Regions from separate parts of the Pseudomonas sp. ES4 genome, predicted to be linked through region 2. Evidence: predicted binding sites of a transcription regulator. Region 2 holds the regulator's gene; each other region holds the start of a gene.

The links. The regulator sigma-54, encoded in region 2, starts transcription at its own class of promoters, with help from an activator protein. The targets are predictions, from matches to a motif close to ANTGGCATNNANNTTGCTNT.
Region 1: a site for sigma-54 is predicted at 2,438-2,457, ahead of flgB (flagellar basal body rod protein FlgB). Genes of this name have one in related genera too.
Region 3: a site for sigma-54 is predicted at 2,051-2,070, ahead of glnK (P-II family nitrogen regulator). Genes of this name have one in related genera too.

What each region holds. Positions count from the first base shown of each region.
Region 1 covers NZ_JBOBDO010000014.1:133,047-137,327, forward strand. The annotation lists gene flgE (flagellar hook protein FlgE) at 1-772, opposite strand, end outside; gene flgD (flagellar hook assembly protein FlgD) at 804-1,526, opposite strand; gene flgC (flagellar basal body rod protein FlgC) at 1,542-1,985, opposite strand; gene flgB (flagellar basal body rod protein FlgB) at 1,989-2,396, opposite strand; gene cheR (protein-glutamate O-methyltransferase CheR) at 2,668-3,495, opposite strand; gene ACQ4OB_RS17120 (chemotaxis protein CheV) at 3,542-4,281, opposite strand, start outside.
Region 2 covers NZ_JBOBDO010000033.1:29,008-33,288, forward strand. The annotation lists gene lptC (LPS export ABC transporter periplasmic protein LptC) at 1-319, shown strand, start outside; gene lptA (lipopolysaccharide transport periplasmic protein LptA) at 306-854, shown strand; gene lptB (LPS export ABC transporter ATP-binding protein) at 854-1,579, shown strand; gene ACQ4OB_RS25545 (RNA polymerase factor sigma-54) at 1,764-3,257, shown strand; gene hpf (ribosome hibernation-promoting factor, HPF/YfiA family) at 3,332-3,640, shown strand; gene ptsN (PTS IIA-like nitrogen regulatory protein PtsN) at 3,653-4,117, shown strand; gene rapZ (RNase adapter RapZ) at 4,120-4,281, shown strand, end outside.
Region 3 covers NZ_JBOBDO010000023.1:69,571-73,851, reverse strand. The annotation lists gene ACQ4OB_RS22395 (N-acetyltransferase) at 1-429, opposite strand, end outside; gene ACQ4OB_RS22390 (BRO-N domain-containing protein) at 635-1,156, opposite strand; gene ACQ4OB_RS22385 (accessory factor UbiK family protein) at 1,590-1,856, opposite strand; gene glnK (P-II family nitrogen regulator) at 2,278-2,616, shown strand; gene ACQ4OB_RS22375 (ammonium transporter) at 2,652-3,989, shown strand; gene ACQ4OB_RS22370 (secondary thiamine-phosphate synthase enzyme YjbQ) at 4,204-4,281, shown strand, end outside.

The DNA.
Region 1 (4,281 bases), on a different contig from region 2:
CTGGAGTGGTGACGGAAACCAGATTGCCTGAAGAATTGAACGCCATGGTCGAAGCGACAGGAGGCGTAAGAGGATCGGTAGGGTCGCTACCATCCGGGTTGCGACCCTCGATCAGGGTGTAGGTCTTCCAGGTGTTGTCACCCGTCTTGACCATGTATTGATCCATGATGTGCTTGTTGCCCTGGGTATCGTAAATCGGTGTACTGAACTGCTTGGTGAAGGACGCTTCCTTGGACGGATCAAACGGATTGGTCGTCTGGTTGATGATGGGAGCTGTGGAGTTCAGGTTGATCGTCGACGAAACCGTGGAGGTGTTTTTTGGCGCCAGGTTCGACGTATCGATGCGCAGGTCAGTCAAAACGCCATTGAGGATCTTGCCATTGGCATCCACGCCATAACCCTGCAGACGCGCAGAGCCATCGCTATTGGTGACGTAACCGTCCTTGTCGACCTTGAACGTACCGGCACGGGTGTAGGACATCGAACCGTTCTCGCTCAGCACGAAGAAGCCGGAACCGTTGATGCCCATGTCCAGCACGTTGCCGGTGTTGTTGACGTCGCCCTGGGTGAACTGCTGGGAAACGTTGGCCAGGCGCACGCCGTTACCGATGGTTTTGCTGCCGGAACCCAGCTTGGTGGCCGAGTAAACGTCTTCGAATTCCGCACGGGACGATTTGAAACCGGTGGTCGCGACGTTGGCGATGTTGTTGCCGGTCACGTCCAGTTGTTTGTTGGCTGCATAGAGACCGCTAAGGCCGATATTGAAAGACATATTCCACTCCTTTGTGCCGTGTTAGTCGGCTCTACATACCAATAGTTTGTACTTTGGACAGGGCGATGCTGCCGGCCCCGGCCAGGTTGAGCATCAACTCACCGCCGGTCTGGCTGATCGTCACGCTGTTGACCGTTGCCGGCAGGTACGTCACCAGCGAGGTCGCCTTGCCGTCGTAGGTCGCCGTAGCGCCGAAGGTATAGGTACCCGCCTTGGCCACTTCGCCTGCATCGTTTTTGCCATCCCAGATGAAACTGGAAGTACCGGCTTTCTGGCTGCCCAGGTCGATGGTGCGGACAACCTTGCCATCGGCATCGGTGATCTTGACCTTGACCGGGTCCACCGACGCCGGTACGGCGATGGTGCCGCTGAAACTCTTGGAGGTATCGACCACCGACTTGTCGCTCGGTGCAATCACCGAACGCCCGACCAGCGACGACGCCTGCAACGCCTGGGACGAGTTGTAATTGCTCGCCAGGCCACTGACGGTGTCGTTGAGCGTGGTGATGCCTTCCAGGCTACTGAACTGGGCCAACTGGGCGACGAACTCGCCGTTGTCCTGCGGTTCCAGCGGGTTCTGGTTTTTCAGTTGCGTTACCAGCAACTGCAGGAACGCGTCCTTGCCCAGGGCCTTTTTGCCGGTGGCGCTGTTCGTTGCCGCCGCCAGGCCGTCGGCGCTGGTGTTGGTCTTGATCGAGGAGTTGGCCAGGATGTCCTTGAGGCTCAAACTACTGGTGGTATCAGTAACACTCATCTGAGTCGCCCCTTATCACTGACCGAGGGTCAGGACCTTCTGCATCATGGTTTTGGCGGTGTTCATCATTTCCGCGTTGGTCTGGAACGAACGACTCGCGGAAATCATGTCAGCCATTTCCTCCACCACGTTGACGTTCGGGTAGTAGACGTAGCCCTTGGCGTCGGCCGCCGGATGGTTCGGCTCGTAGCGCGCATCAAGATTGCTCTGGTCTTCGACCACGCCCAGCACTTGCACGCCTTGACCGGCGGCGTCCTGGTTCTGGAACAGCGAGTCGCTGCCGCCGCTCTGGCCGCCCTGGAACATGGTGGCGAATACCGGGTGCCGTGCACGGTAGGTCTGGTCGATGCTCGACGAGACGGTCTCGGCGTTGGCGATGTTACTGGCGACGGTGTTCAAGCGAGTGGTCTGGGCACTCATGCCGCTACCGGCAATGTTGAAAACACTGGCTAGGGACATGACTTACTCTCCACGAAGGGCTGACACCAGCCCTTTGAATTTGCTGTTGAGCAGGGTGAAGCTGGCCTGGAAGTTGACCGCGTTTTCCGCGTAGTTCGACTGTTCCAGCTGAGCGTCCACGGTGTTCTGGTCGATCGACGGCTGCATCGGCGTGCGATACATCAGCGACTCGTCGCCATTGCCCAGGCCTTCGGCTTCGATATGACGGCTGTTAGTCATGTTCAAGGCGAAAGATCCACTCTTGGTCTTCTCGTTCTGTGCGGCGAGCACTTTGGAGAAATCCAGATCCCGAGCCTTGTAGTTCGGGGTGTCGGCGTTGGCGATGTTGTTGGCCAGGACTTCGGCACGCTGGGCGCGGAAGCCCAGGGCTTGTTCGTGGATACCGAGCGCTTTATCGAAGCTGATGCTCATGTCGGAAACCTTTGGGTGACCTGATTTTTCGTAACAGGGACATAGCAAGCGTCGTGCCAATTAAAAAAAGCCCATAAACCGGGGCTTTGCGGGCCGTGGCCATGCGGCAATGCCAGAAAAGCGGCAACCGATTTCCGCCGCCTGCCGCTTTTCTGCCGCTTTCCCATGGCCAAGCCCGCTCCCACAGGGGATAGATGTGATGCCGGAAATATTGCAGGCAAAAAAAAACGGGAGCCCCTGAGGACTCCCGTTTTTTGATGACGCCAACGAATCACTTCGCCTGGTAAATGATCCCCGGGCTGCACTGGACCATCTGGTAATGATCCGGCAAACCGTTCAGCGCCTCGGACGCGCCGAGGAACAGATAACCGCCCGGCTTCAACGTGCTGTGAATGCGCAACAGGATGTCCTTCTTCACCTCGGCGGAGAAGTAGATCAGCACGTTGCGGCAGAACACGATGTCAAACTTGCCCAGCGCTGCGTAGCTGTCCAGCAGGTTGAACGAGCGAAACTCCACCCGGCTCTTGATCGGAGCCTTGATGGCCCAGCGCCCCGGCCCTTTCGGGTCGAAGTAACGCTGAAGGCGCTCGGGCGACAGGCCGCGGCCAATGGCCAGGCTGTCGTACTCGCCGGTCTTGCAGTTGGTCAGCATGGTACCGGACAGGTCGGTGGCAACGATCTGCACGCCCATCTTCAACTGGCCCATGTTCACGCGCTCGAACTCATCGATCGACATCGACAGCGAATAAGGTTCCTGACCCGACGAACAGGCCGCCGACCAGATCCGCAGACGCTGGCCAGGGGCGGCCTTGATCGCCGCGGGCAGCACCTTGTTCTTCAAGACTTCAAACGGATAGGTGTCACGAAACCACAGGGTTTCGTTGGTGGTCATGGCATCCACCACCATCTCGCGCAAACCGCTGCGCGGCTGGGTCTGGATGCGCTGGACCAGCTCACCGAGGGACTTGATGCCTTGCTGTTCCATCAGTTTGTTGAGACGGCTCGAGACCAGGTATTGCTTGTTTTCACCAAGCAAAATGCCACAGGCTTTTTCCAGGAAGACCCGGAACTGTTCGAAATCCAAATTACCCGTAGACAAAGATGCCGCCTCTTAAATCGTATTAACCGTTAGGGGCAAAAGGCCCCTAGCTGATGTCTGCTGCCTTGATCCGGTTGACTACCCGGGATGCCAGGTCATCAGGACGGAATTTGGCAAGGAAGTCATCGGCACCGACCTTCTTGACCATCGCCTGATTGAATACACCGGACAACGAAGTATGCAGGATGATGTGAAGCTTTTGCATGCGAGGGTCGTTGCGGATCTCGGCCGTGAGGGTGTACCCGTCCATCTCCGGCATCTCGATGTCGGAAATCATCATCAGGAACTCTTCTTCCGGCTTCTTGCCCTCGTCGACCAGCTTGCGCAGGTAATCCAGCGCTTGCCGACCGTCGTTCAACGCCACCACTTCGACACCGACCGTCTGCAGGCAACGGGTCACCTGCTTGCGCGCCACCGACGAGTCATCGACCGTCAGCACTCGCAAAGAGAGCGCCTTGTGCTGGGTTTCGACATCCACTACGCCGACGGAAATCGCTTCCGGTGTCGGCGCCACTTCTGCCAGCACTTTCTCGACGTCGATGATTTCGACTAACTGATTGTCGACCCGAGTCACAGCTGTCAGGTAATGATCGCGTCCCGTGCCCTTGGGTGGCGGATGAATCTCCTCCCAGTTCATGTTGACGATGCGTTCCACTGACCGCACCAGGAAACCCTGGGTCTTGGTGTTGTACTCCGTGATGATCACGAAGGGATTGCTTTGATCTTTCAACGCACCGGAGCCGGTCGCCATCGCCAGATCAAGAATCGGAATGGTCGCCCCCCGAA
Region 2 (4,281 bases):
CCCCGACCTGAACATGTTCCGCGGCACCGAGTTCCCATGGCATGTGCAGAGCGAGCACGGCGAAGTGAACCCCGACGGCACCCAGGTCGAACTGATTGACTCGGTGCGCATCACGCGCTTCGACGAGAAAAACCGCAAGACCCTGATTACCACCACCCGCATGACAGTGTTCCCGCAGCAGCAATATGCGCAGACCGAGCAACCCGTTAGAATCGACGGCGCTGGTGGTGTGTCGACTGGCAAGGGAATGAAAGCGTATTTGAAAGAAAGCAGGATACACCTGCTATCGAACGTAAGAGGACAGTATGAGGCTCGTTAAAACCCTCCCTATTTTGCTCGGTCTGAGCGCAGCACTGGGAAGCGTGAGCGCCTGGGCTCTGCCGAACGATCAAGAGCAGCCTATCCGCATCCAGGCCGACGATGCCCAGCTGGACGACAAGAATGGTGTTGCCACCTATAAAGGTGACGTGATCATTACCCAGGGCTCGATGATCGTTAAAGGCAATACTGTGACCATCACCCGCACGCCGGCCGGCGACATCGACGTGGTGACATCGGTGGGCAATCTGGCCTACTTCGAGCAGATGCAGACGGCTGGCGACACCAAGCCGGTTCAGGGCTACGGAGTGACCATCCAGTACCACGCCTCGCAAAACCGCGTCGTACTGATCGATCGCGCCAAAGTCATCGACAAGGACAACAACGTCACCCAAGGCGAGAAAATCGTCTACGACACGGTGAAAAAGCTTGCCAGCGCCGGTCGTGCGACGGGCAACAAGGTTACCGAGTCGCGTCCGCGCATCGACATGGTGATCCAGCCGAAGAAGAAAACCGACGAGCAAAAGGCCCAGTAATGGCAACTCTGAAAGCTCAGCATCTGGCCAAGAGCTACAAGAGCCGCCAGGTCGTGCGTGACGTCAGCCTGTCGATCGACAGCGGTCAGATCGTCGGCCTGCTGGGTCCCAACGGCGCCGGCAAGACCACCTGCTTTTACATGATTGTCGGCCTGGTACAGGCCGATCAGGGCCGCGTACTGATTGACGACCTGGATGTCAGTCACCAGCCTATGCACGGTCGTGCGAAGGCCGGCATCGGCTATCTTCCGCAAGAAGCATCGATCTTCCGCAAACTCTCGGTAGCCGACAACATCATGGCGATCCTCGAGACCCGCAAGGAACTCGACAAGGCCGGTCGTCGCCAGGAGCTGGAAAGTCTGCTGCAGGAATTCCACATCAGCCACATCCGCGACAACCTCGGGATGAGCCTGTCCGGTGGTGAACGCCGCCGCGTGGAGATCGCCCGGGCACTGGCTACCAACCCGAAATTCATCCTGCTCGACGAACCATTCGCCGGCGTGGACCCGATTTCGGTGGGCGACATCAAGCAGATCATCTATCACCTCAAGGCCAAGGGCATTGGTGTGCTGATCACTGACCACAACGTCCGTGAAACCCTGGATATCTGCGAAACCGCCTACATCGTCAACGATGGCCAGCTGATCGCCGAAGGTGACTCTGCCACCATCCTGGCCAACGACCTGGTCAAGGAAGTGTATCTGGGCCATGAGTTCCGCCTGTAAGCACTCAGGTGTCTGGCTGGTTGCCCGGGCGCTTGTCTCGATAAAAAATCAACATTTTTTTATTGTTACAGCGCTCTAGGCAAACGCTGCAGTTTCGGGCATATAATTTGCTTATGTTTGGCGCTCCGGCGCCCTGTAGTGGATGGCGCATGTGCGCCGGCGAATAAGGTGTTAAGCCCCTGCCATGAAACCATCGCTAGTCTTGAGAATGGGCCAGCAGCTGACGATGACACCGCAGCTGCAACAGGCCATCCGCCTGCTCCAATTGTCGACCCTGGACCTGCAACAGGAAATCCAGGAGGCCCTGGAGTCCAATCCGATGCTCGAACGCCAGGAAGAAGGCGACGACTTCGATAACGCCGACCCCTTGGCCGACAAAGCCGAACAGCTACCCAACGCCGATGTTTCGGAACCCTCCTACCAGGAAACCGCCCCGACGGTTGATAACCTCGATGAAGGTGACTGGAACGAGCGCATCCCCAACGAACTGCCCGTCGATACCGCATGGGAAGACGTCTACCAGACCAGCGCCAGCAGCCTGCCGAGCAACGATGACGACGAGTGGGACTTCACCACCCGGACATCGGCCGGCGAAAGCCTGCAAAGCCACCTGCTGTGGCAACTGAACCTGGCGCCGATGTCCGACACCGATCGCCTGATCGCCGTGACCCTGATCGATTGCATCAACAATCAGGGCTACCTGGACGAGACCCTCGAGGAGATTCTCGAAGCCTTCGACCCGGAACTGGACATCGAACTGGACGAAATCGAAGCCGTCCTGCACCGTATCCAGCAATTCGAACCTGCCGGTATCGGCGCCCGTAACCTGGGCGAATGCCTGCTGCTGCAATTGCGCCAATTGCCCGCCAAGACACCTTGGCTGGTCGAGGCCAAACGCCTGGTCACCGAGTACATCGACCTGCTCGGCAGTCGCGATTACAGCCAGCTGATGCGTCGCATGAAGCTCAAGGAAGACGAACTGCGTCAGGTGATTGAACTGGTGCAGAGCCTCAACCCGCGCCCAGGCTCGCAAATCGAGTCCAGCGAAGCCGAATACGTCGTTCCCGACGTGATCGTACGCAAGGACAACGAGCGCTGGCTGGTGGAGCTGAACCAGGAATCCGTGCCACGACTGCGGGTCAACGCTCAATACGCCGGCTTCGTGCGCCGCGCCGACACCAGCGCCGACAACACCTTCATGCGCAATCAGTTGCAAGAAGCCCGCTGGTTCATCAAGAGCCTGCAAAGCCGCAACGAAACCCTGATGAAAGTGGCCACGCAAATCGTCGAGCATCAGCGCGGTTTCCTTGAATACGGCGACGAAGCCATGAAACCGCTGGTCCTGCATGACATCGCCGAAGCGGTAGGGATGCACGAGTCGACGATTTCACGGGTAACCACGCAAAAATTCATGCATACCCCACGGGGCATATATGAACTGAAATACTTTTTTTCCAGCCACGTCAGCACCTCCGAGGGCGGTGAATGCTCGTCCACGGCAATCCGCGCGATCATCAAAAAACTGGTTGCCGCGGAAAATCAGAAAAAGCCGTTGAGTGACAGCAAGATCGCTGGTTTACTGGAGGCACAAGGCATTCAGGTGGCTCGCCGCACCGTCGCCAAGTACCGCGAATCCCTCGGGATCGCGCCTTCGAGCGAACGCAAGCGGTTGATGTAGAGCCACGCCACAGCGTTCCAGTGGCAGGTATTTCTGCCTGCCGCTTTATGCACTGGCAACGAAGGAGAAGCTGTATGCAAGTCAACATCAGTGGACACCAACTGGAAGTGACCGAACCTCTTCGCACTTACATCGGCGAAAAACTCGAACGATTAGAGAGGCATTTCGACAAAATCACCAACGTGCAGGTCACGATGACGGTCGAAAAGCTCAAGCAGAAAATCGAAGCCACGCTGCATATTCCCGGCAATGAAGTGGTCGCAAACGCGGAGCATACCGATATGTACGCGGCGATCGACGCACTGACCGACAAGCTGGATAAACAACTCAAAAAGCATAAGGAAAAGACCCAAAGCCTCCTCCAGGGCGCGACCGGTCGTTAACACTCCCTACCCATGATCCGACTTGAAAGCATCCTGACCCCCGGCCGTTCCCTCGTGAACGTGCCGGGCGGCAGTAAAAAGAAAGCCCTCGAGCAAATTGCCAACCTTATCCATAAAGAAGTACCGGATCTGGAGATGCAAGATGTCTTCGAGGCTCTGATTGCCCGTGAAAAACTCGGCTCAACCGGCTTTGGCAACGGCATTGCCATTCCCCACTGCCGCCTGAAGGGCTGTACCTCGCCCATCAGCGCCCTGATGCACCTTGATGCACCCATCGATTTCGACGCCATCGACGGCGCCCCGGTTGACCTGCTGTTCGTTCTGCTGGTCCCGGAAGCCGCTACCGATGCGCACCTGGAGTTGCTGCGCCAGATCGCCAGCATGCTCGACCGCAAGGAAGTGCGCGAAAAGCTGCGCAGCGCCCCGAGCAATGAAGCCTTGTATCAGGTTGTCCTGGACGAGCAAAACGGTCATTAATCATGCGCTTGATCATCGTCAGTGGCCGTTCCGGCTCAGGTAAAAGTACCGCACTCGATGTTCTCGAGGACAACGGCTTCTACTGCATCGACAACCTGCCCGCCGGCCTGCTGCCGGAACTGGCCGAACGTGCGCTGATCCATACTGAGCTGGCGCAACCGCTG
Region 3 (4,281 bases), on a different contig from region 2:
ATCGCAGCCCAGCATCCGCGCATAAAGTTCCGTAGCCAGCAATGCAATTGGAGCGATCCAGCCTCGCAAAGCGGGGGTGTTTCTTGTATGTCCCTGCAAAAGCACAATTTTTATGCAGATAGTGCTTTCACGCGGAGTCGCATAGCACAAGCCACAGAGCTCTTCTTCATACCAGATAGCCAGATCCAGCCCCCTTGCATCCTTACGCTTCCAGTCCGGAACGCATTCCCACGGGTACAGGGTTACTGCTTCCCACAGATGACAGGAGTTGATTGCAGCCGCGGTGATCGGATCGAGCCTGAGTGCTGAGACGTTGATTCCTGCGGCACGAATGTCAGGATCATCGGACATGGCTTCATAAGTGAGATTTCGAGCATCAGACTTGAATATCTGATTGCGGAGTTCTGTGCCTTTTCCTTTTCTTCTCATCGCTTTTGTACTGTTGAGATCGAGTCGAAGAAGGTAACGGACGCGGGCGTGGTCACGTAATCAGGCGGAGGAGCTGGCTACCGTAGGACCGTGCTTAGATGAATGAAGGACGTCAGAAGCGCAACAGGTGGAATTGGGTATGGTTGTGGAAAATGACTACGTCTGGCGGGCAGCAAACGTAGTCCATAGGCGGTGCAAATTGGTGTTAAAACGATTGCAGCATCCGCGAAGCTCGCTTCCACCAAGGCGCATTGACCGTACGTTTTGACTCATCCTGAAGAGGCAGCACGTATGGAATATCCTGCAACCGAATCCACGGCTGGTTGTTCCAGTGCAGCAAACTCAACGACATCTGCGGCCAATTCAGCAGACTCAGTATCGGGCGTTCGGTTGAGGTGGGTTGTTGGGCGTCTCTGAGAGCTGGCACTACGTCGTGGGTCAGCCATTCGCGCAGGCCTCGGTATTCGGGGCAGTAGTGGTAGATCAGTAACGCGTAGACGCCGGATTCGCTGATCAGCAGAGTGTTTTCGATGGCTCCGTGGATGAGCATTTGTACGGTTTGGTGTTGGTCGGGATCGAGTTTGCGTAGCGCTCGTTCATCCAGGAATAGCCTGAGTAGGCGGCCGAGGTCGCGGGCGCTGAACCAGGGTTGGTTTTCCAGGAGGAGGGCGTGGAGGTGGAGTTTGTGGCGGGTGAAGACGTGGGGGGTTAGATAGTTTTCATCCATGGTGCAGTACCCAAATTTCGCTTGATAAATAACTGCCATTTATCGTCGCCAAACAATAAGGGTGGCAGCTGTGTGCGGGTTGGCGAACCGGCCAAGCGAATACCGGCAGACCCTAAGGTCTCCCACACACAGCCGCCATAATTCGGATCGAGGAAGAAATACCTGATATCGAACAAGGTTGCGGTGCATAGCTTGGTATCCAGGTCGCCAAACCTAGTGCTGAACATTCAGCATTGGGTGAGCTTAGAAACCGGGGCTTTGCGGCGCAATCGGACGGCGGTGGTTTTCTTGTAGGACTCAGCCTGGAATTAGCGCTGAATGATCGTTCCCACGCTCTGCGTGGGAATGCATCCCGTGACGCTCTGCGTCACATCTGGAGCGGAACGCGGAGCGTCCCTGGCGGCATTCCCACGCAGAGCGTGGGAACGATCAGTTACTCGGCGTCAGCAGGTGGATTGAGCTTCGCTTCCAGCTCCGCCACTTTCGCCTCAAGGCTCTCCAACCGTGCGCGGGTGCGTGCCAGTACGACCATCTGGCTGTCGAACTCTTCCCGGCTCACCAGATCCAGCTTGCTGAAGCCGCTCTGCAACAAAGCCTTGAACTGGCTTTCGATTTCGCTTTTTGGCAGTGGGGTGTCGCCGCTGAAGAGGCGGGAGGCGGTGCCGCTCAGGGCGTCGAGGAAGTCTTTGGGCGCGAGCATGGGTAATGTCCTGTCAAACAATGGCGGGCAGTGTATCACGCAGTGTCTATAGTCAATCCCGACAGGAAGTCATGCACGCTTTTCGCGCATGCGGACGGATGGCATCGCACTGTTGTTGTGCGTAACGCAGCGGGAGTAGCGGTGAAGTGGCAGGGATCAGGGGCTAAGGGCCTGAAAACAGGGAGCTTTGTGGAGATGGCAAGCTTTCTGCTTAGCACCTAGTGACCCATGCACTGATGCAGTCACTGTGACGAAATGCAGTGCGCCAAACGGAACGGGGGAAGTGTTTCGTGCGGAGTGGTTAGCAGGCGTCGGACGGGCAGGTAAGGCCGACGATGCGTTACAAAGCCAGGCACTGCGCTTAGACTTGAGTCGGGTTTGTTTTCCTGGGGCAAGTCCACCAATTCGGGAGAGAGTTTTCATGAAGCTAGTCACTGCCATCATCAAGCCGTTCAAACTGGACGACGTACGCGAGTCGCTGTCCGAGATCGGCGTGCAGGGCATTACCGTTACTGAAGTCAAAGGCTTCGGTCGGCAGAAGGGTCACACCGAGCTGTATCGCGGCGCGGAGTACGTGGTCGATTTCCTGCCCAAGGTGAAAATCGATGTCGCCATAGACGACAAGGATCTGGACCGGGTTATCGAGGCGATAACCAAGGCTGCCAACACCGGCAAGATCGGTGACGGCAAGATCTTCGTGGTCAATCTGGAACAGGCGATTCGCATCCGTACCGGCGAAACCGATACCGACGCAATCTAAGCCGCCACAAACCCAACGCCCCAGGAGAAAACAATATGACTCTGCGTAAATTCGCAGGGCTAGGAGCCCTGTTGTCCCTCGTAATGCCCAGCCTGGCTATGGCGGCAGACGAAGTGGCGGCCCCAGTCCTCAACTCCGGCGACACCGCCTGGATGATGACCTCGACAGCCCTTGTGCTGTTCATGACCATTCCCGGCCTCGCGCTGTTCTACGGCGGCATGGTTCGTTCGAAAAACATTCTTTCCGTGATGATGCAGTGCTTCGCCATTACCGGCTTGATCAGCATCCTGTGGGTCATTTATGGCTACAGCATTGCGTTCGACACCACTGGCATGGAACAGGGCGTCGTCAACTTCAATTCATTCTTCGGCGGCATGGGCAAGGCGTTCCTTGCCGGTGTCACGCCTTCGAGCCTGACCGGGCCGGCGGCGCTGTTCCCTGAAGCGGTGTTCATCACCTTCCAGATGACCTTCGCCATCATCACCCCTGCGTTGATCGTCGGTGCCTTCGCCGAGCGGATGAAGTTTTCCGCCATGCTGATCTTCATGGGCGTCTGGTTCACCCTGGTTTATGCACCGATCGCGCACATGGTCTGGTCCGGTAACGGCGGCCTGATGTGGGACTGGGGCGTTCTCGACTTCGCTGGCGGCACCGTGGTGCATATCAACGCCGGTGTGGCCGGTCTGATTGCCTGCCTGGTATTGGGCAAGCGCAAAGGCTTCCCGACCACCCCGATGGCGCCGCACAACCTCGGTTACACCCTGATGGGCGCCGCGATGCTGTGGGTCGGCTGGTTTGGCTTCAACGCCGGTTCCGCTGCCGCCGCCAACGGCACTGCCGGTATGGCGATGCTGGTGACCCAGATCGCAACCGCCGCCGCTGCATTGGGCTGGATGTTCGCCGAGTGGATCACACACGGCAAACCAAGTGCTTTGGGTATTGCATCGGGTGTTGTGGCCGGTCTGGTTGCGATTACGCCAGCCGCTGGCACCGTGGGCCCGATGGGCGCCTTGGTCATCGGTCTGGCAGCCGGCGTGGTGTGCTTCTTCTGCGCCACCACCCTGAAACGCAAACTCGGTTATGACGACTCCCTGGATGCCTTCGGCGTGCACGGCATTGGCGGTATTCTCGGCGCAATCCTGACGGGTGTGTTCGCGGCACCGGCCCTTGGTGGCTTCGGTACCGTGACCGACATTGGTGCACAAGTCTGGATTCAGTGTAAAGGCGTGGGCTTCACGGTGATCTACACCGCGATCGTCACGTTCATCATCCTCAAGGTCCTGGACGCCGTCATGGGGCTGCGTATTACCGAAGAAGAAGAGGCTGTCGGCATCGATCTGGCACTCCACAACGAACGCGGCTACAACTTGTAAGCACGCGCATAAAAAATTTGCCCGGCTTGCCGGGCATTTTTTTGTCTGAAGTTTGTCAGTGAAGGAACTGCTGAAAGGTTTTTTCGTACACGTTTAGAGGCGTTTACGACGAGCGTTTTTCTGCGGCCAATGGCTTACATGATAGAAGGAATATTAGGGCCTTTGTTTTTTCCCAGAGCGCGCTAGAATGCGCCCCGAACGTGCGGAGAACTGTATGTGGCAACAGACTCTGATTACCCTGCGGGCGAGGCCCCGGGGCTTTCATCTGGTAACGGACGAGTTACTCGCCGGC